Regions from separate parts of the Streptomyces sp. LS-MS-L19 genome, predicted to be linked through region 1. Evidence: riboswitches for the same ligand, from Rfam matches in the RefSeq annotation. Region 1 holds a riboswitch; each other region holds the start of a gene.
The links. A riboswitch is a leader RNA that binds a small molecule or an ion and turns the genes downstream of it on or off. The one in region 1 is predicted to bind cyclic di-AMP.
Positions count from the first base shown of each region.

Region 2: linked by a shared signal. The riboswitch ahead of AC2XR2_RS18460 (transglycosylase family protein) and the one ahead of AC2XR2_RS26470 (transglycosylase SLT domain-containing protein) in region 1 are both predicted to bind cyclic di-AMP.
Region 3: linked by a shared signal. The riboswitch ahead of AC2XR2_RS37520 (M23 family metallopeptidase) and the one ahead of AC2XR2_RS26470 (transglycosylase SLT domain-containing protein) in region 1 are both predicted to bind cyclic di-AMP.

Region 1 is NZ_JBYCLL010000001.1:5,922,476-5,929,730, reverse strand. Features, by position in the region: gene AC2XR2_RS26490 (ABC transporter ATP-binding protein) at 1-371, opposite strand, end outside; gene AC2XR2_RS26485 (LolA family protein) at 404-1,648, opposite strand; gene AC2XR2_RS26480 (polyprenyl synthetase family protein) at 1,889-2,899, opposite strand; gene AC2XR2_RS26475 (CocE/NonD family hydrolase) at 3,101-5,119, shown strand; cyclic di-AMP (ydaO/yuaA leader) riboswitch at 5,387-5,560, shown strand; gene AC2XR2_RS26470 (transglycosylase SLT domain-containing protein) at 5,565-6,047, shown strand; gene AC2XR2_RS26465 (HAD family hydrolase) at 6,051-6,863, opposite strand; gene AC2XR2_RS26460 (LacI family DNA-binding transcriptional regulator) at 7,012-7,255, opposite strand, start outside.
Region 2 is NZ_JBYCLL010000001.1:4,148,353-4,155,607, reverse strand. Features, by position in the region: gene AC2XR2_RS18485 (glycoside hydrolase domain-containing protein) at 10-882, shown strand; gene AC2XR2_RS18480 (SurA N-terminal domain-containing protein) at 1,100-1,747, shown strand; gene AC2XR2_RS18475 (nucleoside triphosphate pyrophosphohydrolase) at 1,869-2,951, shown strand; gene AC2XR2_RS18470 (cytochrome P450 family protein) at 3,063-4,343, shown strand; gene AC2XR2_RS18465 (transglycosylase family protein) at 4,535-5,533, shown strand; cyclic di-AMP (ydaO/yuaA leader) riboswitch at 5,739-5,906, shown strand; gene AC2XR2_RS18460 (transglycosylase family protein) at 5,910-6,590, shown strand; gene eno (phosphopyruvate hydratase) at 6,884-7,255, shown strand, end outside.
Region 3 is NZ_JBYCLL010000001.1:8,412,193-8,419,447, reverse strand. Features, by position in the region: gene AC2XR2_RS37530 (GDSL-type esterase/lipase family protein) at 1-440, opposite strand, end outside; gene AC2XR2_RS37525 (exo-rhamnogalacturonan lyase family protein) at 437-3,163, opposite strand; gene AC2XR2_RS37520 (M23 family metallopeptidase) at 3,380-4,324, opposite strand; cyclic di-AMP (ydaO/yuaA leader) riboswitch at 4,327-4,491, opposite strand; gene AC2XR2_RS37515 (alpha-galactosidase) at 4,794-6,869, opposite strand; gene AC2XR2_RS37510 (tyrosine-protein phosphatase) at 7,084-7,255, shown strand, end outside.

The sequences.
Region 1 (7,255 bases):
ACGAGGTTGTCGCGGCCGGAGAGGAAGCCGTAGAGGGCCGGGCCCTCGATGAGGGCGCCCACGTGGGGCAGGACGTTCCGGGAGGCGCGCGGCATGGGGTGGCCCAGCACGCGCGCCGAACCGGAGGTGGGTTCGATCAGGCCCATCAGCATGCGGATGGTGGTGGTCTTGCCGGAGCCGTTGGGGCCGAGGAAGCCGAAGACGCTGCCCGCGGGGACGGTCAGGTCGAGGCCGTCCACGGCGAGCTGTCCGCCGCGGTAGCGCTTGGTGAGGGCGTGGGTGTGGATGACGCTGTCCTCCGCGCCCACGCCACCGCCTGCGCTGTCACCCGATCCCTCCGGATCCGGTTCCGTGGCGGACGGCTGGTCCATCGGCTCCCTCGATTCGTCGTGCCCGTGGGGTCTTACTTGCCGGCGTCCGCCGCCTTCACCAGCGCGTCCTTCGTGACCGCGCCGACGTAGACCTTGCCGTCGTCCGTGATCAGGGCGTTGATCAGGCGGGTCTTGAAGACGGTGCCCTCGCCGAACTTGCCGGAGACCTTGTCGCCGAGCGAGTCCAGGAAGCCGCCGACGTCACCGCCGACCTCGGAGCCGGACGGGACGCCCTGGCCGCCGGTGTCGAAGGTGGCTATGGAGTCCCAGCCGTCCCCGATGACATTGAGCCCCTCGGGGCCGCCCTTGCCGAGCTCGCCGGCGGCGCCCTTGTCGGACTCCTTGCCGAAGTCCTTGCCGAACTCCTCGGCGTGCCCCGGTGCCTTCGAGGCGTCCTGGTCCTTCTCCTCGACCTTGGCGCCCTTGGGCGGGGTGAAGTCGAAGGTGGAGGCGGCCGGCTTGGCGAAGCTGACCTGGGTGAAGCCCGCGTCCACGACGGCGGCGCCGCCGCTCGCCGGGGTGAGGGTGAACTTCAGCGGCAGGCCCGTCTTCGCGTCCACCGCCACCGTGATCTGGCCGACGGTCGTGCCCTCGTCCTTGGGCTTGATGACCAGGCGGTAGGCGTCCCGGCCCGCGACCTGGGCGGTGCCCTGGACCGTCACCGACGTGGTCTTGTCGGCGGCCTTGAGGGCGTCCTCGGCGAGGTCCTTGGGGGTGGCCGGCAGCTCTTCCTTCTGCTTCCCGTCGCGCTCGGAGGCGGTGGTGTGGAAGACCGAGTTGGACTTGCTGTCGTAGCCCCAGACGTCCTTGCCGTTGTGGATGAGGCTGTACTCGGCCGCGTCCTCCAGGAGGGAGACCTTCTGCTTGTCCTCGCCGTCGGCCGCGACCCGCAGGGTGTGCGTGCCGGAGGCGAGCTCGGTGAGCTTGCTCGACGGGTCGGCGGACGAGCCGTCGCCCGAGCCGGAGGGGCCGGCGGAGCCGAGCGAGTTCTCCAGGCCGCCGAGGTCCGGCAGGCCGAGGTCGGTGGTGATCTTCACGGTGCCGGACAGCTGCTGGACGTCCGACGCGGCGATCTTCTCGATGAGTTCCTGTGCGCTGATCTTCGGCAGGTCGGGGTCGCCGGAGTCGGCGAGCGCCGGGACGAGCCCGATGGTCGCCGCCGCGACTCCCACCACCGTGGCCGGCACGACGTAGCGCGCGGCCTTGCGCCGGCGCGCCGCGCGCAGTTCGTCGGCGTCCGCGGCGGTAGCGCTGTCGTCGGATGCGTTCGGTGCCATGTGTGCCTTACCTCCGTCGTCGGCGGCGGCTGTCAACTCCCCTACGTCCACCCCGTAGCCGCCATTCTCACCCGAATCGGTGAGGAGTGGTGTTTTCCGTGGTGTCCATCTGACCAAATCGGCCATGAGCATGCGTCAGCCCACGGAGCCAACTCCGTGTACACCTGGGGTATGACACGACATGCCAACGCCCCCTACGACCCGTAGGGGGCGGTGCCGGTCCTCGTCATGCCAGGGGCCTCAGCCCGCGCGGTGCACCACGGCGTCGCACAGCTCCATCAGGGCCGCCTTCGCGTCGCACTCCCGCAGCGGGGCCAGCGCCGCGCGCGCGTCCTGGGCGTACCGCACGGTGTCCCGGCGGGCCTGTTCGAGGGCGGGGTGGCCGCGCAGCGCGGCCAGCGCCTCGGCGTGCCGGGCGTCGTCGGTGAGGTCGGAGTCCAGGAGCTCGCACAGGGCGATGTCCTCGGCGAGCCCGAGCCGGGCGGCCCGCTCGCGCAGCCGCAGCACCGGCATGGTGGGGATGCCCTCGCGCAGGTCGGTGCCGGGGGTCTTGCCGGACTCGTGGGAGTCGGAGGCGATGTCCAGGACGTCGTCCGCGAGCTGGAAGGCCACGCCGAGGCGCTCGCCGTACTGGGTCAGGACGTCCACGACCGTCTCGTCGGCGCCGGACATCATGGCCCCGAAGCGGCACGAGACGGCGACCAGCGAGCCGGTCTTGCCGCCGAGTACGTCCAGGTAGTGCTCGACCGGGTCGCGGCCGTCCATCGGGCCCGCGGTCTCCAGGATCTGGCCGGTGACCAGGCGTTCGAACGCCTCCGCCTGCACCCGGACCGCCTCGGGGCCGAGGTCGGCGAGGATGTGCGAGGCGCGGGCGAACAGGAAGTCGCCGGTCAGGACGGCCACCGAGTTGCCCCAGCGGGTGTTGGCGCTGTCGACCCCGCGGCGCACGGCGGCCTCGTCCATGACGTCGTCGTGGTACAGCGTCGCGAGGTGGGTCAGCTCCACCACCACGGCCGACGGGACCACGCCCGGCGCATACGGGTCGCCGAACTGGGCGGCGAGCATCACGAGCAGCGGCCGGAACCGCTTTCCGCCCGCCCGCACCAGGTGCTGGGCGGCCTCCGTGATGAAGGGGACCTCGCTCTTGGTGGCCTCGAGCAGTCCCTCCTCGACAGCCGTCATTCCGGCCTGGACATCGGCTTCCAGAGCCTGGTCCCGCACGCTCAGCCCGAACGGCCCGACGACGGTCACGAGGGGTCTCCTGTCTGCTGGTGTCTTCTGGCGGTTATGCGGAATGTCGATAGGTCGCTGCCATCACTCGAGTCAGCGTATCCGGTCACCTTTGGATCACCGATAGCGCCCGCCCCGTCCATGCCAGGCGGTATCGGATCACGACCGGTATGTTTTTGATCACCTGAAAAGAACGGACATCTATCTCCTTATAGGGAAATGATGCACATCCGTACGTCCTTCCCCCACGAGACGACCCACGAGGACGTCCGCATCCCGCTGTCCGACGGGACGCGGCTGTACGCGCGTGTGTGGCGGCCGCTCACTCCCGAACCGGTACCCGCGATCCTCGAATACCTGCCGTACCGCCTCGCCGACCGGACCGCGCCCCACGACCGGCAGCGCCACCCGTGGTACGCGGGCCACGGCTACGCCTCCGTGCGGGTGGACGTGCGCGGGCACGGCGACAGCGAGGGCGTGCCGGGCGACGCGTACTCGGCGACCGAGCTCGCCGACGGGGTCGAGGTCGTCCACTGGCTGGCAGCGCAGCCGTGGTGCGACGGCGGGGTCGGCATGTTCGGCCTCTCCTGGGGCGGCTTCACCTCCCTGCGGATCGCGGCCCTCGCGCCCGAGCCGCTCAGGGCGGTCGTCACCGTCTGCGCCACCGACGACCGCTACGACAACGACGTGCACTACAGCGGAGGTTCCGTCCTCGCGGTGGACACGCACGCGTGGGCGGCGACGATGCTCGCCCACGTGTGCCGGCCGCCGGACCCGCTCCATGTCGGCGACGCCTGGCGGGACATGTGGCTGAAGCGCCTGGAGGCCGTGGAGCCGGTGCTCCACACCTGGCTCGGGCACCAGACCCGGGACGCCTACTGGCGGCACGGCAGCGTCCGCGAGGACTACGGCGCGATCGACGCGGCCGTCCTCGCGGTGGGCGGCTGGCACGACCCGTACCGCGACACGGTCCTCCGGCTCGTCGAGCACCTGCCCGCCGACCGGGTCCGGGGGATCATCGGCCCCTGGTCCCACCAGTACCCGGACCGCGGCCTGCCGCCCGGCCCGGCGATCGGCTTCCTCCAGGAGACCCTGCGCTGGTGGGACCAGCACCTCAAGGGCGTCGACACCGGCGTCATGCGGGAACCGCTGCTGCGTTCCTACGTCAGCGACTCCCACCCCCCGGCGACGGTCTACGGCACCCTGCCCGGCCGCTGGGTCGGCGAGCCCGCCTGGCCCTCCCCCCACGTCACGACGGTGTCGTACGGCCTCCAGGGCCCCGCCGTGCTGGTCCGTTCGCCGCAGCACACGGGGGTGGACGCCGGCCGGTTCGTCCCGTTCGGGAACGACGCCGATCTGCCGCCGGACCAGCGGGAGGAGGACGCCCGCTCGGCCTGCTTCGAGTTCGCGGTGGGCGAGGAGACGTGGGTGCTGGGACGGCCGCGGGTGCGGCTCAGGGTGACCTCGGAGGTGTCGCGCGGGCAGGTCGTCGCGCGGCTGTGCGATGTCGCCCCGGACGGCTCCTCGACACTCGTCACGCGCGGGGTGCTCAACCTGTCGGCGCGCCTCGGCCGGGACCGGGTGGTGCCCTGGGAGCCGGGGGCCACGCAGGAGGTGACCTTCGAGCTGAACGGCGTCGGGCACGCCTTCCCGCCCGGGCACCGGATCCGGCTCGCCGTGTCCTCGGCGTACTGGCCGTGGATCTGGCCGCAGCCCGAGTCGCGGGCGGGCTTCACCGTGGACCCCGCGGGCAGCTTCCTCGAACTGCCGGTCCGCGCGCGTGAGGCGTCCCCGGACATCACGTTCGAGGAGCCGGAGAAGCCCGCGCCGCCGGGGGACACCCGCGGCGTGGCCGCGGACGGATGGAGCCCGGCCACCCTGGACGAGCCGCGCCCCGAGCGCCTGGTCGTGCGTGACGTGGCCAAGGGCGAGTGGCGTCTGGAGGTCGATCCCCGCTACGGCGGCACGCACGTGCACCCCGACGGGCTGGAGTTCACCGAGGACGCGCTGGAGACGTACACGATCGACGAGCAGGACCCGCTGTCCGCCCGCACCCGCTCGGACTGGTCGATCCGGCTGCACCGCCCCGAACTCGCCTGGGACACCACCGTGCGCACCCGCTCGGAGATCAGCTGCGACGGGACGGACTTCTTCACCTCGAACGAGGTGATCTGCACCGACGGCGGCGAGGTGGTCTTCCACCGGACGTGGGAGAAGCGGATCCCACGGACGGCCAGTTGACTATGAGTTGAGCCTCTTGCCCGTTTTGCGCGTCTTGCGCACAGGCGTGATGTGACTCACTCGGGCTGACGGTCCGACGGATATCCGGAATCCATCAATCCGCCTTTTTCGGCGCGCCAGTTGAGGCTTGCGACCGCAAAGGATCAAGTGCCCCAAATGCCCCCGACCAAGGTCAATAGGCACGGCATGTGAATTCGCCACTTGTTCCGGACATGTGCTCTCGCATACGTTCCCGGCCTGTCGGGCGGACGCCGAATCCTGCCGCCGCCCGTACACCCACCGAGAACCACGGCAGGAGCGGGGGACCCAGGTAAGCCGCCGGACCGGGCGTCTTCGGACATACCGGTACGGCTTGGGGTGAAGTCATGCCTTTTACGGGCATGGCCGGGCAACTCCCCGCCCGAACCCGACAGCTCACCTCGCAGGCGACGGAGAGGAATTCGCCATGCCTGCTGCCGCTCAGCACCGCGCTCCCCGCACGAGCCGTCTCGTCCGCAAGCTCGCCATCGCCGGCACCGGAGTCGCCGTACTCGCGCTCCCCCTCATCGGCGCGACCACCGCGTCCGCGGCCACCCCGGCCGTGCAGACCGCGACCACCCTCGGCTACGCCAACAACCTCGACGGCTGGATCCGCGCCTCCCTCGCCGTCATGGCCGAGCACGGCATCCCCGGCTCCTACGACGGCATCTACCGCAACGTCATCCGCGAGTCCTCCGGCAACCCCTACGCCATCAACCTGTGGGACTCCAACGCGGCCGCCGGCACGCCCTCCAAGGGCCTGCTCCAGGTGATCGACCCGACCTTCAACGCCTACCACGTGGCCAACACCTCGTGGGACCCGTACGACCCGGTCGCGAACATCACCGCGGCCTGCAACTACGCGGCCCAGCGGTACGGGTCCATCGACAACGTGTGGGGCGCGTACTAGGAACTACGCCTCACTGAACAGTCTTTCGAGGACGACGGCGATGCCGTCGTCCTCGTTCGACGAGGTCACCTCGTCGGCCACGGCCTTGAGTTCGGGGTGGGCGTTGGCCATCGCGACGCCGTGGGCCGCCCAGTCGAACATGGGGATGTCGTTGGGCATGTCCCCGAAGGCGATCGTCACCTCGGGCCCCAGGCCCAGGTGTTCGGCGGCCAGCGCGAGACCGGTCGCCTTGGTGATGCCGCATGGCTGGAGTTCGACGGTCCCCGGGCCCGACATGGTGACCGTGGCCAGCGAGCCGACCACCGAGCGCGCCGTGACCGCCAACTCGTCGTCGGACAGGTACGGGTGGCGCAGCAGCACCTTGCTGATCGGCTCGCACCACAGGTCGTCGCGGCGGCCGACCCGCACCGCGGGCAGGGTCGGATGGGGCATCAGGTAGCCCGGCTCGATGAGGGTCAGCCCGTCGACACCGTCCTGGTCCACCGCCGCGTACACCTGCCCGACCTCGGCCTCGATCTTCCCGAGCGCGGTCTCGGCCAGCTCCCGGTCCAGGGTCACCGACCACAGCAGACGGTCCGCGCCGGCGTCGTACACCTGCGCGCCCTGCCCGCACACCGCGAGCCCCGTGCTGCCGAGGTCGTCGAGGAGCGGCCGCACTCTGGGCGCCGGCCGTCCTGTCACGACGAGGTGCTGGGCCCCGCGCGCCGCCACCCTCGCGAGCACGGCCAACGACCGGTCGGAGAGGGTGTCGTCGGCGCGGAGCAGCGTGCCGTCCAGGTCGGTGGCGATGAGTGAATATGCGGGGGAGGCGGCCATGATCAGAGAATACGGATGGTTGGCCCCTCCGACTCGACGCGAACCGGACGGCTGCTGCTTTCACATCTGTTGACGGCAGTTCCGGTTCCGGGGGCGTGGAGGGGCGGGTGGGGCCGGACGGCCACTCCCCTGCTCCCCTTCTTCGGCGCTACGCCGAGTCCCGCACCACCAGTTCGGTCGGGAGGATGACCCCTGCCGTGTCCTCGCCGGCGATCTGGGCCAGGAGCATGCGGACCATCTCGGCGCTGATGCGGTCGAAGGGCTGGCGCATGGTGGTGAGGGCCGGGGCGATGGCGGTGGCCGCGGGTGAGTCGTCGAAGCCGCCGACAGCGATGTCATCGGGGACCGAACGCCCGGACTGCTGAAGGACGTTGACGACGCCGAGGGCCATG
Region 2 (7,255 bases), 1.8 Mb from region 1:
GGGTCGTCCATGTCGTCCAGGTCGTCAAGGTCGTCAAGGTCCAGCCGGTCCGGCACGTCAGGCCATCGGCAGTCGAAGAAGCGCAGATACGTCAGCTGGGGCATCGCCGGGGCGGTCGTGCTCGCCGGCGCGGGCCTCGCCGCGCAGACCTCGATGGCCGCCACCACCTGGCCCGCCCAGAAGACGTACACCGGACGCGCCTTCGACACCTGCGCCGCCCCCTCCCTCTCCGCGATGAAGGCCTGGCACGGTGGCCTGTACGGCGCCGCGGCCGTCTACATCGGCGGCAAGAACCGCGGCTGCGCCCAGCCCAACCTCACCGCCTCCTGGGTCAAGTCGGTCAGCGCGGTCGGCTGGAAGCTCATCCCCCTCTATGTCGGCGCCCAGCCGTCCTGCCAGACGGGCTCCAGCCCGGAGAAGCTCACCGCCTCCACCGCAGCCTCCCTGGGCGCCAAGGACGGCGCCGACGCGGTCGCCAAGGCCTCCGCACTCGGCATGAAGGTCGGCAGCCCGATCTTCCTGGACATGGAGGCTTACGACATCACCAACAAGGCGTGCAACGACGCGGTGCTCACCTATGTGCGCGCGTTCGACAAGACGCTGCGCGCCAAGACGTACCGCGCGGGCTTCTACGGCTTCACCAGCTCCAGCGCCAAGGCGATCGCCAACGCCACCGACAGGACCGACCTGCCGGGCAACCTCTGGTACGCGCTGTGGAACAAGCAGAACACCACGACGACGGACTGGCCGTTCGGCAAGACCCAGTACACCGACCACAGCCGCGGTCACCAGTACCTGGTCAACAGCAAGGAGACGCGGAACGGCTACACGATCACCGTGGACCGGGACGCCTGGGACGGGCCGGTGGCGATCACCGGCTGAGGGCGGCCACGCGTGCGCGGATGAGGCGGGCGCACACGAGCCTGGCCGAGGGCTGCCCACGCGTGCGTGACGGCCGTGGCGCGGTGCGGGCGGCGCGGCGGTGCCCGAAGTCCTGGTGAATCGTTGGTCGAATGGGTTGGCCAGAGCCGGTCACCTGCCTACCATCGATCACCGCAAGACCTTGTGCACCGTCGCACAATCTCCTCGGGAGGCTTCCTTGCACCGCCGTCGTCGCACCGCGCTAGTCCTCTCCGCCGCCCTCGCCTGCGCGGCACCCCTCCTCACCGCCTGCGGAAACGACGCGCATCCCGGCGCGGCGGCCGTCGTCGGCGGCCAGCGGATCACCGTCGCGCAGCTGGAGAACCGGGTCACCGAGGTGCGCGACGCCCAGCGGGCGGCCGTCACGGACGAGACGCAGTACGCGCAGGCCATCGCCAAGACCGGCACCCTCGCCCGCGACGTCCTGCACGGCATGGTCCTCGACCGGGTGCTGCACCGGGCCGCCGAGGACGCGCACGTGAGCGTGACCCGCAAGGAGGTCCAGCAACTGCGCGCCGGTCTGGAGGAGCAGGCCGGTGGGTCGAAGGGCCTGGAGACGGCGTGGCTCCAGCAGTACGGCATCGCGCCCGAACGCCTCGACGAGAGCCTCCGCCTCCAGCTGGAGGCCCAGAAGCTCGCGGCGAAGCTCGGCACCGACACCAGCGATCCCGCCTTCTGGGGCGCCCTGACCAAGGCCTCCAAGGAACTCGACGTCGACCTCAACCCGCGCTACGGCACGTGGGACGCCCAGAAGAGCGCCCGGGCGGACGCGAAGACGCCGTGGGTGCGGGAGGTCACCGGGGCGGGCAGCGAGCAGACGGCGTAGGGGAGGCAGGGCGCATCACCGCGGGGTGAAGCGCCCGGACGAAGATCATACGATCGCATCGTCACCCCCGCCCTGTGGACAACCCGATCTCCCCGTCGGCGGTGTGCGTTAGCTTCGAATCGTGAACGCAACCGGCTTCGAGCCCGCCCCCGACCAGGACGACCAGCACGACCAGGCCCTCAATACGGCGCCCGCCGCCGACAGGGCGCCCGCCCCCGACACGGCCTCCGTCCCCGGCCGTATCGTCCTGCTCACCACCAGCCACCGCGTCGCCCCCGGCCTGCTCTCCTGGCCCGCCTGGCAGGCGCTGCACGCGGCCGACCGTGTTCTCTGCGCGGACGGGGCGCATCCCCAGCTGCCGTATCTGCGGGAGGCGGGGATACGCGTGGACGAGGCGGCGCCGACGGCCGAGGAGCTGGTGGGCGTGTGCGCGGGCGGGAACACGGTGGTCGTCGTGGCCACCGGAGAGGGCGAGCCGGCCCTCACGGACGGCCTGGCCCGGCTGGCCGGTTCCGGACGTGTGCAGATGCCCGAGCTGGAGCTGCTCCCCGCCTCGTACGACCTGCCCGGCGCCCGGCTCCTCGACCTCGTGCAGGTCATGGACCGGATCCGCGCGGAGTGCCCGTGGTCCTCCCAGCAGACCCACAAGGGCCTGGCGAAGTACGGGATCGAGGAGGCGTACGAACTCGTCGAGGCGATCGAGGAGGGCGACCGCGACGAACTGCGCGAGGAACTCGGTGACGTCCTGCTCCAGGTGATCTTCCACTCCCGTATCGCGGAGGACGACCCGGACACCCCCTTCTCCATCGACGACGTGGCCGGCGGGATCGTCGCCAAGCTCATCCACCGCCACCCGCATGTCTTCGGCGACGAGACGGCCACCACCCCCGAGGAGGTCAAGGCGCACTGGCTGCGCACCAAGGCGATAGAGAAGCAGCGCACCTCGGTGACCGAAGGCGTCCCCCTCGGCCAGCCCGGCCTGGCCCTCGCGGCGAAGCTGGCGTCACGCGTGCGGACGGCGGGACTGGAGGTCCCCCTGCCCGCGGGCGAGGGCATCGGCTACGAACTCCTCGCCCTGGCCGCCCGCGCGGAGGCCGACGGAACAGACCCGGAGGCAGCCCTGCGAGCAGCCGCCCGCGCCTACCGGGACGCGATCCGCCGGACGGAGACGGACACGAAGTCGGAGACGGGGAAGCAGACCTGAGCGACGCCCCCGGGGATGCCGGGCGGGCGGTTGGAAGCGACGGCACGGTCATGGAGCCGTAGGAGAAGGAGACCGGAGCAGACCCCCCGAAAACCCGGCTACGGTCAAGGAGTGACCGACCAGCCCACCGCCACCCCCACCCCCACTCCCACCCCTGACCTCTTCACCTGGGAGTTCGCCACCGACCCCTACCCCGCCTACGCCTGGCTCCGGGAGCACGCCCCCGTGCACCGGACCCGGTTGCCCAGCGGTGTGGAGGCCTGGCTGGTCACCCGGTACGGCGACGCCAAGCAGGCGCTCGCCGATCAGCGGCTCAGCAAGAACCCGGCGCATCATGACGAGCCGGAGCACGCCAAGGGGAAGACCGGTATCCCCGGCGAGCGCAAGGCGGAGCTGATGACGCATCTGCTGAACATCGACCCGCCGGACCACACCAGGCTCCGACGGCTCGTCAGCAAGGCGTTCACGCCGAGGAGGGTCGCCGAGTTCGCGCCCCGGGTGCAGGAGTTGACGGACCATCTCATCGACCGGTTCGCGGCGACCGGCTCCGCCGACCTCATCCACGACTTCGCCTTCCCGCTCCCCATCTACGCGATCTGCGACCTCCTCGGCGTCCCCCGTGAGGACCAGGACGACTTCCGGGACTGGGCGGGCATGATGATCCGTCACGGGGGAGGGCCGCGGGGCGGGGTCGCGCGGTCCGTGAAGAAGATGCGCGGGTATCTCGCCGAGCTCATCCACCGCAAGCGGGAAGCGCTGCCCGCCGAGCCCACCCCCGGTGAGGACCTCATCTCGGGGCTCATCCGGGCCTCCGACCACGGCGAGCACCTCACCGAGAACGAGGCCGCGGCGATGGCCTTCATCCTGCTGTTCGCCGGCTTCGAGACCACCGTCAACCTCATCGGCAACGGCACCTACGCCCTGCTCACCCACCCCGAGCAGCGCGAGCGGCTCCAGCGGTCCCTCGCCGACGGCCGAAGCGACCTCCTGGAGACGGGGGTGGAGGAACTGCTGCGCTACGACGGGCCGGTCGAGCTCGCCACCTGGCGGTTCGCCACCGGGCCCCTGCGCATCGGCGGTCAGGACATCGCGGCCGGCGACCCCGTGCTCGTGGTGCTCGCCGCGGCGGACCGGGATCCGGAGCGGTTCGCCGACCCCGATGTGCTCGATCTGTCCCGCCGTGACAATCAGCACCTCGGTTACGGACACAGCATCCACTACTGCCTCGGCGCCCCGCTCGCCCGGCTGGAGGGCCAGACCGCGCTCGCCACGCTTCTGACCCGTCTCCCCGATCTGCAACTCGCGGTGGATTCAGCCGATTTGCGCTGGCGTGGCGGGCTCATCATGCGTGGACTGCGTACTTTGCCCGTGGAGTTCACACCCGTCCGGTAATCGACCGACGAGTCCACTGAACCCCGTAGGAGGGCCGGTTAAACATGACGCGCTCTCAACTCTGTGATCTTCACGTGATCTACGCGGCATTAACTTGTGACAAGTGATCGAACCCCTATACGTTCACGGACCAGCGCGGTGGCCTGAACCACTTGCCGCGCGGGCTCTGCTGTCTCGGGAAAGGTCCCTCCATGCTCTCCGGGAACGGTCGTCACCGTCGCCCCCGTCAGGCTCCGGCCCTGCTCGTGGCGGCCGGCGTGACAGGATCCGCCATCGCGATCCCCCTGCTCGCGGCGAGCGGGGCGAGTGCCGCGACCGGCACCACCTGGGACCGGGTGGCGGAGTGCGAGAGCGGTGGCTCCTGGAGCGCCAACGACGGCAACGGCTACTACGGCGGCCTCCAGATGTCCCAGGAGAACTGGGAGAAGTACGGCGGTCTCGAGTACGCCAAGACCGCCGACCTGGCGAGTCGCAACCAGCAGATAGCCGTGGCCGAGAAGCTCCTCGCGGACCAGGGCATCGCCGCCTGGCCGACCTGCGGTCTGCTCTCCGGACTCAGCAAGGACTCGAGCTCGGCCGGCGTCGACACCGGCGTGGGGAGCGGAACGCCCTCGCCGTCGGCGTCCGGATCGTCGGAATCATCCGGCTCGTCCAACTCGTCCGGTTCCGCCGACTCGTCGGAGACCGAGGACTCTCCCGGCCTGCTCGACGCGCTGGACGGTTCGGCCGCGACGCCCTCGCCGTCGGCCACTCCGTCCAACGGTGACGAAAGCGCATCCAAGTCGGGCAAATCCGCCCCCAAGGGGCCAGAAGCCTCGGTCAAGGAGAGCGCGCAGCCTTCCGACGGTTCGCCCGTGGTGAGCGCAGAAGAGGATGAAGCGGACAAGTCGTGGCAGGAGGGCGGTTCTTCGGCCCTCGTCGACGTCGGTGCCCTCGGCTCCGGCAAGCACCGCGGCGACAGTGTCGAGGAGGTCACGACGAAGAGCGCGACGCCCTCCGCGGCTCCCTCCGGTGGCCGTCACGCCGCTCGCACCTACACCGTCCAGGAAGGCGACTCCCTCGCCTCCATCGCCGACTCCCTTGGTCTCGACGGTGGATGGCGCGCCCTCTACGCCGAGAACAAGGACCGCATCGGCGCCGACCCGAGCAACATCTCCGCCGGTCAGACGCTCGACACAGGGGCTGAATAGGGCCGAAAAGGCCTGAAAAACAGCGGCAGTTCACGTCACGCTTCGCACCGAATGTCCACTTTGGTGAAAGTGTGGGATGAGTCTCAGAAGCCCTGATCGTCTTTGAAATTCCGCCGAGCGCGTGTCTACCGTCGTCACCGCTCGGCAACCCGAGCCCCGTCTGTCGCAACGCCGAATCCTGCCAGCGGCCGTACGGGAACAGTCGTCGCGTCAAGCGCCGTAGGCAGGAGCGGGGGACCCAAGGTAAGCGCCGGGCCCAGCAGTTCACGCTGGACCGGCTTGGGGTGAAGCCGCGCACCGCAGGGTGCGCGACCGGGCAACTCAACCGGCCCGAACCCGACAGCTCACCTCGCAGGCGTCGGTGAGGGGATCCACCATGCTGTTTTCCGGCAAGGGCAAGCACCGTCGTCCGTCCAAGGCCACCCGCGCCGCCGCGCTCGCCGGCGTCACCGGTGTCGCCATCGCCGCCCCGCTGATGGCGGCCGGCAACGCCTCCGCCGCCACCGCCTCCGAGTGGGACGCCGTCGCCCAGTGCGAGTCCGGCGGCAACTGGTCCATCAACACCGGCAACGGCTACTACGGCGGTCTCCAGTTCTCCGCCTCCACCTGGGCCGCGTACGGCGGCACGCAGTACGCCGCGCAGGCCAACCAGGCCAGCAAGGCGCAGCAGATAGCCGTCGCCGAGAAGGTCCTCGCCTCCCAGGGCAAGGGTGCCTGGCCGGTCTGCGGCACGGGCCTGTCCAGCGCCGCCTACAACGGCGGCACCAGCTCGTCCGCCGGCTCCTCGAACTCGGGCTCCAGCAGCCGTTCCACCGACGAGCAGAGCGCCTCCCGCTCCACCGACCGCCCGGCGGCCAAGAAGACCGTCACCACCCCGACCGGCAAGAAGGTCAAGAAGGGCGACGGCGAGTACAAGGTCGTCAAGGGTGACACCCTCAGCTCGATCGCCGAGAAGCACAAGGTCAAGGGCGGCTGGCAGAAGCTGTTCAAGCTGAACAAGGACATCATCACCGATGCCGACTTCATCTACCCCGGCCAGCAGCTGCACCTGAAGTAAGGACCCAGCTGAACCACAGCGCCCTCACAGCCGTGGTCCTCATACTGAAGGCCTCGTGAGGGCCACCCCCCCGTCCCCACGGGCTCCCCGCTCCGGTGCGTGTTCCCCCGTACGCACCGGGGCGGGGTTTTTTGCGCGCGCTTGCACGGCGGTCTTTGTTCAGTTCAGAAACAATTTACTCTCGGTTTCGTCCACAGGTCGGTCCACACAGTGGCCGATACCCCGGAGCCGGTTAGGCTCTAGGCGCAAGGCCCACGCGGCCCCGCACAACCAGCGTCAGATCCAAGAAGGAGATGCTCGTGCCGTCCATCGACGTCGTCGTAGCCAGGGAAATCCTCGACTCGCGAGGCAACCCCACCGTCGAGGTCGAGGTCGGCCTCGACGACGGCAGCACCGGTCGTGCCGCCGTCCCCTCCGGCGCCTCCACCGGTGCCTTCGAGGCCATCGAGCTCCGCGACGGTGACCCGAACCGCTACCAGGGCAAGGGTGTCGAGAAGGCCGTCCTCGCCGTCATCGAGCAGATCGGCCCGGAGCTCGTCGGCTACGACGCCACCGAGCAGCGCCTGATCGACCAGGCGATGTTCGACCTGGACGCCACCGACAACAAGGGCTCGCTCGGCGCCAACGCCATCCTCGGCGTCTCCCTCGCCGTCGCCCACGCCGCC
Region 3 (7,255 bases), 2.5 Mb from region 1:
AGCAGCTGCCCCCGGATCCCGGTCAGCGCCACCCCCGTCTCCAGTGGGGGGACCCACCGGTTGACCCGCGAGAAGACGTCCTTGACGGAGATCTCGACGGAGTGCGACCCGCCGCCGGCCGCCGTGATCGCCAGGTCCGTCCGGTCGACGGAGTGCGGCTGCTCGGGGCCGCCGTCGACCGACACGTAGATCTGGGCGGGGACGGTGACGGACGAGACGTCGAAGAGGGCGTGGACGGACGGTCCGGTGAAGCGGAACCGCAGCCGGGAGCCGGAGTTGACGGTGACGGCGGCTTCGGCGGTCCGGCTCCAGTGCCCCTCGTAGGCGATACGCCGGTCGTCGGGGCGTACGACGGCCGGGGCACGGGACGCGAGGGCGGGCGGCACCGTGGCGGCGAGCAGGCCGACGACGGTGACCGTGGTCGCGAGGGTGCGTCTCATGACGGGATCCGGTCTCCGATCAGGGCCAGGTTCTGGATCGCCGCGAGGGCCCACTGGGCGGAGGAGTTGGTGGAGATCCAGGGGATCTCGCGCGTGGTCCGCAGGACCGACGGGGTCCTGATCGTGACCGGGTTCCAGTCGTTGGACGGGAAGTAGGTGTCGCTGCCGGTGAAGAACTCCTTCCACGCGCGCGCGGCGAGCGTCGGGTCGTCCTTGCGCCGGGCCGCGTACGCGGTGATGCGCGAATGTGCGGCCGGGAGCGCCGACTTCCAGGTGGAGCCGGTGAGTTGACGCTTCTGGGCGTCGGTGGCGTTGTAGTACTGCGCGTAGTTCAGCCAGGCCGCACGGAACTCCGGCTCCTCTTCGCCCAGCAACGAGACGATCTCGCTGTTGGTCTCGACGAGGCCGAAGACGGCACTGAGATGGGACACGTTGACGGCCGTGTCGGTCGTCACGGCGAACTTGCCGGTGTCGGCGTCGAGCAGACCCGCCCCCGTGAAGAACCCGTTGGGCTGTGCGGCGATGGTCCGCAGCGAGTTGACGAGCTTGGCCTTCGCCCGGGCCGCGCCCGGACCGCCCCGCTCCCATTCCGTGAGCCAGGCAGCCGAGATCCCGCCCCAGTCGGTGCCGAAGCCGACCGACAGGGCGTGCCGGTCACCGGGCTCGTAGCCGTCGGTGCGGACCTTGCGCTGCGGATCGACCTCCAGGAAGGTCAGCTCCACGTCGGCGAGTTCGCTCAACAGGTCGCCGGTGCGCTCGTCACCGGTGAGGTAGTAGTGGAAGCGGCGGTTGGCGGCCGTGGAGATGCGCACCTGCTTGGCGCTGTCCGCCCAGTGCTGCACTCCGTGCCGGGTGCCGAGGCCCGCCCACTTGCCGAGGTGGTAGACGTCGACCTCGCCGGTGTGCCGGGTCATTGCCTCCGCGAACCGGAACACCTCCGGGGAGCCGGTCCGCAGGAAGTGGTACCAGAGCCAGAGGTCGGTGCCCAACTCCGAGTTGTCCCAGGCGAATCCACCGACGTCGTAGCGCCAGACGTGCCGGTCGTTGTCGTAGGTGTGCTGGACGTCGCCGTAGTCGAGGAAGCCGTACCAGCGGCGCTGCTCGCGCTGGTCGCGGTAGTAGGCGAACAGGTCGTCGAGGTGGTCCTCGATCACCGCGCGGGCCTTCGAGGAGCGGTCCACGGGCGCCCAGTCGCCGAACACACCTGCCGAGCGCAGCCGTTGGGGAGTGGCGGCGAGCAGCGGAGGAGCGGCCACCGCCTTCGCCTGGGCGGCCAGGGCCTCGGCGGGCGGGGTCTTCTCCAGGGCCCAGAAGGTCAGTTCGGTGGTGCGGGCGATGCCGTACGGGGTGCCGAAGCCCGGTTCGTAGTCCTCGTACGTGATCTCCAGGCCGCCGTCGGACTGTTCCTCGTAGGTGTCCTGGCCGAGGCCGTCGTGGTAGAAGCGCAGGTCGAGGGGTTGGGCCTCGGGTGAGTAGAGCCAGAGGGTGACTTCGGCGGCCGTGGACTCGGCGCCGCGCACGTCGAGTTGGGCGGGGTGGCGCTGCCAGAAGTCCCGCAGGCCGAAGGAGAGTCCGCCGTCGGCGCCGCCGACGTAGCCGAAGCCGGCCGCGCGCTGTCCGGCCGCGGCCGGGATCCAGCCGTAGCCCGCCGTGGTGCGCTTGCGGATCTGGTAGCCGTCGGCGGTCGGCTGGGTGAGCGTGTAGTCGCCCCAGCGCGGGATGTAGGCGAGCCGGCTCGCCACCCGGGTGTCCCACGTGGCGGTGTCGGGGAGTCGTTCGCCCGCGATCTGTGCGGCCCGCACCGCCGCGCCCGGGTCGCGCCGCAGCCCGGTGATTCCCTGGACGGCCTCGCTGAACAGGCCGCCGCCCGCGTCGGCGAACCGCACATGGCGGTCGTAGGGCTGATCGCTCAGCGGCAGAGTGAAGCGGACGCCGAGTCCGCGCAGGAAGTCGCCCTCGTCGGAGCCGGGCCGCTGCTCGCCGTCCCAGACGAAGGTGTGCACCAGGCGGAAGGATTCCGCACCGGCGAAGAAGGCGAACCGCAGCACGAACGGCAGCCATGCCCTGCCACCGTGCCGGTGCCGCCCTTCGACCCGGATCACGGCACGGACGGGTCCGTCCTGTTCGACCGTGATCTTCTCGATCCGGCCCGCGAAGCTGTCGAGGTCCGCGCCCTCGCGCACGGAGTCCTGGCGCAGCGCCACCAGCCGTCCGTCGCGGGCGATCTCGGTCGTGCCGCGCCGGATCCCGCGTACGACGGTGTCGGAGCCCTTGGTCCCGAAGACGGCGGTGATCACGCCGGTCGACACCTCGATCCGGCCGCCGCTGCCCCGGCCGACGGTGACCCGGTGGGCGGGCGCGGCCGGACTGCCCGCGCTCAGCAGATAGCGGTCGGCCCGCGGTGCGTCGGGGGCGATGGCATGCGCGGTCCACTTCACCGAGCCGTCGGGCCAGTAGGCGGTGGCCCAGCTCTGCACCGGGACCTCGTCGCCGCCCGAGGTGGCGAGCCGGAACCGCTGCTCCGGGCGGTGGGTGCCGCGCGACCACGGCACGCCCCAGGTGGCACCGGCGTGGACGTCGGGCTGCCCCTCCAGCCAGTGGAGTTCGGTGTCGTCGTCACCGGCCACCGCGGCGGCGGAGCGGGACTGCGCCCAGGAGAACTGGGTGAGGGCGGCCGCGGCTGCGGCGCCCTTGAAGACGGTGCGTCGGTCGACGCCGGGCACGGTGACCTCCGAAGGCCGTAGAAAGCGCTTGCGCAACAACGGAGTTCACTGTGTCCCCACCTTCCCCTCCCTGTCGACGCCCTGAGCACCCCTGCCACAAGAACGCAATGAAGTGATCATGAAGGCGCAAACACCAGTGCGTGGGCTGCCGACGAAAAAACACCGAAGGCCGGACCCGGGGATCGGGGTCCGGCCTTCGGTGGCACAGGGGCGGGGTCAGCCGACGGCGACGCCCTTCGAGCGGAGGTAGGCGACCGGGTCCACGTCCGAGCCGTAGTCCGGCGTGGTGCGGATCTCGAAGTGCAGGTGCGGCCCTGTCACGTTGCCGGTGGCGCCGGAGAGGCCGATCTGCTGGCCCTCGGTCACGGTCTGGCCGGCCGAGACGGAGAGCTGCGAGAGGTGGGCGTACTGCGCGTAGTAGCCGTCGTTCAGCTTGATGACGACCTGGTTGCCGTAGGCGCCGCCCCAGCCCGCGGAGACGACCGTGCCCGCGGCGACGGCCTTCAGCGAGGTGCCGGTCGGGACGACGAAGTCGACTCCGGTGTGGTAACCGCTGGACCACATGGCGCCCGCCACGCGGTACCCGGTGCCGATGGTGGCACCGCTGACCGGGAGGGTGTAGCCGCTGGAGCTGGTGTCGGAGCTCTGGGTCGCGGCCGTCGACTTCGACGCCTTCGCCTCCGCCTTCTCCGCCTTCGGGGAAGACGACTTCGAGGAGGACGACTTGGCCGAGGACTTGGTCTTCGTCGCGCCGGTGGTCGCCTTCTTGCCGATCGACAGCTTCAGGCCGGGGTGGATCAGCGAGGGGTCGTCACCGACGGCCTCGCGGTTGTCGGCGTAGAGCTTCTTCCAGCCGCCGGCGACATTCTGCTCGTCGGCGATCTTCGAGAGATAGTCGCCGACACGCACCGAATAGGTGCGCACGGTCGAGGCCTTCGCGGTGTCCTTCTTGGCGGTCTTTTCGGCCGGCTTGGCGGCGGCCTTCTGCGTGACCGGAAGCGACTGAACGGCCTTTTCCGAGACGGACTGCGCGGTGGCGGCGTGAGCGCCGGTGGCCCCCATGAGCGGGAGGGCGAGCGCGGCACCCCCGGTACCGGCGACGGCGATCGAGCGGGTGAAGCGCTGGGACTTCGGGCGGCGGTGCTTACCCTTCGCGGGCATGGCGAATTCCTCTCCGGCGCCTGCGAGGTGAGCTGTCGGGTGCGAGCTGGAGATGCCCGGCCGCGTCGGGACGCGACTAAACCCCAAGCCTGTTCCGGAGACCGGAACAGGCGGTACTGCCTGTGGGTCCCCCGCTCCTGCCGTGCACGGGTGAGTGTGTGCGGAATCCGTTCGGCGGCAGGATTGGGCGTCCGACCGGATCGGTGGCGAACGTAAACGAGCAAGACGCAAAGGGACAAGTGAGCAGTTCCCCGCGAATGCGTTCCTGTTGATCCCTTATGGGAATTACCGGTCACCCTGTGTGAATCAGACGCCCGCCCCCGACACAAAGCCCCTTGAAAACCAGACGAATTACGTGAACATGACGGGCGACGCACCGTCACCGATATGACGCTCCTCACGTCACGAATTCACAGGACCCCATACTCCGGAAGGAGTTGGAAAGAATCCAGCAATTCGGACAGAAGCCTTAGATGCGGCGCAGCCGGAGAACTGCCGCATCCAGGTCGCCGCGCAAACCGGTGCGAAGTCCGTGATGCAGCAATACGGCCCCTCGGTGAACTTCGCCCGTTTCGAGGCATTCGTACGACGCCGTCGGGTCGAGGGCGCGCAGCCGCACCGCGGGCACGGGTTCCCCGTAGTGCTGAGCCTGAAGCCACGCGAGCACGACCGTCTCGTCCCCGCGGACGTACTGCACCGCGCTCAGCCCGCCCCGCGGTGGCCGCAGCCGGTGGAGCTCGCCGTGCTGCACCAGGGGCCGGATCTCCTTGTAGAGGTCCACCCAGCGGCGGGCCTCGGCGAGCTCCTCCTCGGTCCACTCCGTGAGGTCGCCGCCGACCCCGAGCACCCCGGCCATGGAGCTCACGAACCGGAACCGCAGCGAGCTCACCCGGTCGTTGAGCTGGGTGTTGGGGCTGTCGGTGACCCAGGCGGCCATCACTCGCGCGGGGTGGATCTGACTGAAGCCGTGCTGGATGGCGAGACGGTCGAGCGGGTCGGTGTTGTCCGAGGTCCACACCTGGTCGGTGCGGCTCAGCACCCCGAGGTCGATCCGGCCGCCGCCGCCCGAGCAGGACTCGAAGGCGACACCGGGGTGGGCCGCGCGCAACCGGTCCAGCAGGGCGTAGAAGCCGTGCACGTGGTCCACCCACAGGCGCTGCGGGTAGGGGTCGCCGGGCCAGCCCGCGTCGGTGAAGCAGCGGTTGAAGTCCCACTTGACGTAGTCGATCGGGGCGCTCGACAGCAGTGCGTCGAGCTGCTCCCACAGGTACTCCCGGACGTCCTCGCGCGCGAGGTTCAGTACGAGCTGATTGCGGAACTCCGTCCGCTTTCGTCCCGCTTGGTACTGCACCCAGTCCGGGTGGGCGCGGTACAGCTCGCTGTCCGGGTTGACCATCTCCGGCTCGACCCAGATGCCGAACTGCATGCCGAGCGCGTGCACGTAGTCGCCGAGCGGCTTGAGGCCGGCGGGGAAGCGGTCCGGGTTGGGGGCCCAGTCGCCGAGCCCGGCGCGGTCGCTGGTGCGGGCGCCGAACCAGCCGTCGTCGACCACGAACAGCTCGACACCGACCGCGGCGGCCCGCCGGGCGAGGGTGCCCTGCTGCTCCTCGGAGATGTCGAAGTTGGTGGCCTCCCAGGAGTTGAACAGCACGGGGCGGTCGTGGTCGGCGTCCGGGATGACGTACGCCCGCTGCCAGGCGTGCCAGGCCCGGCTCGCGCCGCCGAAGCCGCCGTCGCTCCAGAGTCCGGCGAAGACGGGGGTCGTGAAGGACTCGCCCCCGGCCAGGCTCAGCAGGCCGGACTCGTCGTAGCCGGCGCCGCCGGTGATCTGCACGCGCGCGTCGGGGAGTTGGGCGACCGCGATCCGCCAGGACCCCGACCAGCCGAGGGCGACGCCGTAGACCTCGCCTCGCTCCTCGGTGGCGTCGGTGTCGAGCGCGACCCAGGGCAGGTGCTGGTGCCCGGTGTGGCCGCGGCGGCTGCCGATGACCTTCTCGCCGTAGGTGAGCGGGGCCTGGGTGAGCAGGGACTCGGCGGCCCAGCGGCCGTGCAGCTGGGAGAGCCGCCAGCCGTCCTCGCGGTCGGGCAGCGTCCAGGTCGCGGAGTCGGCGCGGAGCAGCTCGACCGGGCCCTGGCCCTGGTTGTCCAGGGTCACCCAGCGCTCCAGGACGTCGTGGCGCATCCGGTAGTGCAGCGTGATGACCAGGCCGCCGTCGCGGAACCGCAGGCGCAGCTCGTCGCCCTCGGTGTCGTGGGCCTCGAAGGTCCACTCGGTGCCGCGCCGCTCGTCGGTGCGCACGGACAGGGCGGGCCGGGTGAAGCGGGGGCCGCCCTCGACCGGGTACTCCTCGCGCCCGTCGAGCGGGGACTCGAAGGGCCAGTAGTCCGGCAGCGGGCGCACGGCGAGCGCCTCGGCGTCGGCCAGCGCGATGCGCGGGCCCCAGTGCAGGTGCAGCAGCTCGTCCTCGGCGGTGAGGTGCAGGGCGTAACTGCTGGCCGGCCCGGACAGAATCCACGTACGGCCGTTCTCGGCGATCTCCAGCATGGTGCCCCTCACAGGTTCGAACAGGTGCCAACAGGTGCGCTCAGGCACCAACATCATCAGCGGCCGTGGGCCCCTGCTGCAACGCCTGTGGACAACTGATTGCCCGTGATGTCGGGGCCTGTGGACAACTCATCGCCGCAGGAACCCGTGTCGTATCGTCGAGAGGTGCCCGTCGACGAGCAGCGTCGGCGGTGCCCGGCTGGGAGGAGCCCCCGTGACGCAGCAGATTCCGTCGACCGAACCCGAACTCGCCGGTGTCCGCAACTTCCGCGATGTGGGCGGACTGCCGACGACCGACGGACGGCGGGTGCGGTACGGAGTGCTGTTCCGCAGCGGCCACCTCGCGCACGCCACCGAGGACGACGCGGCCTTCCTGTCCTCGCTCG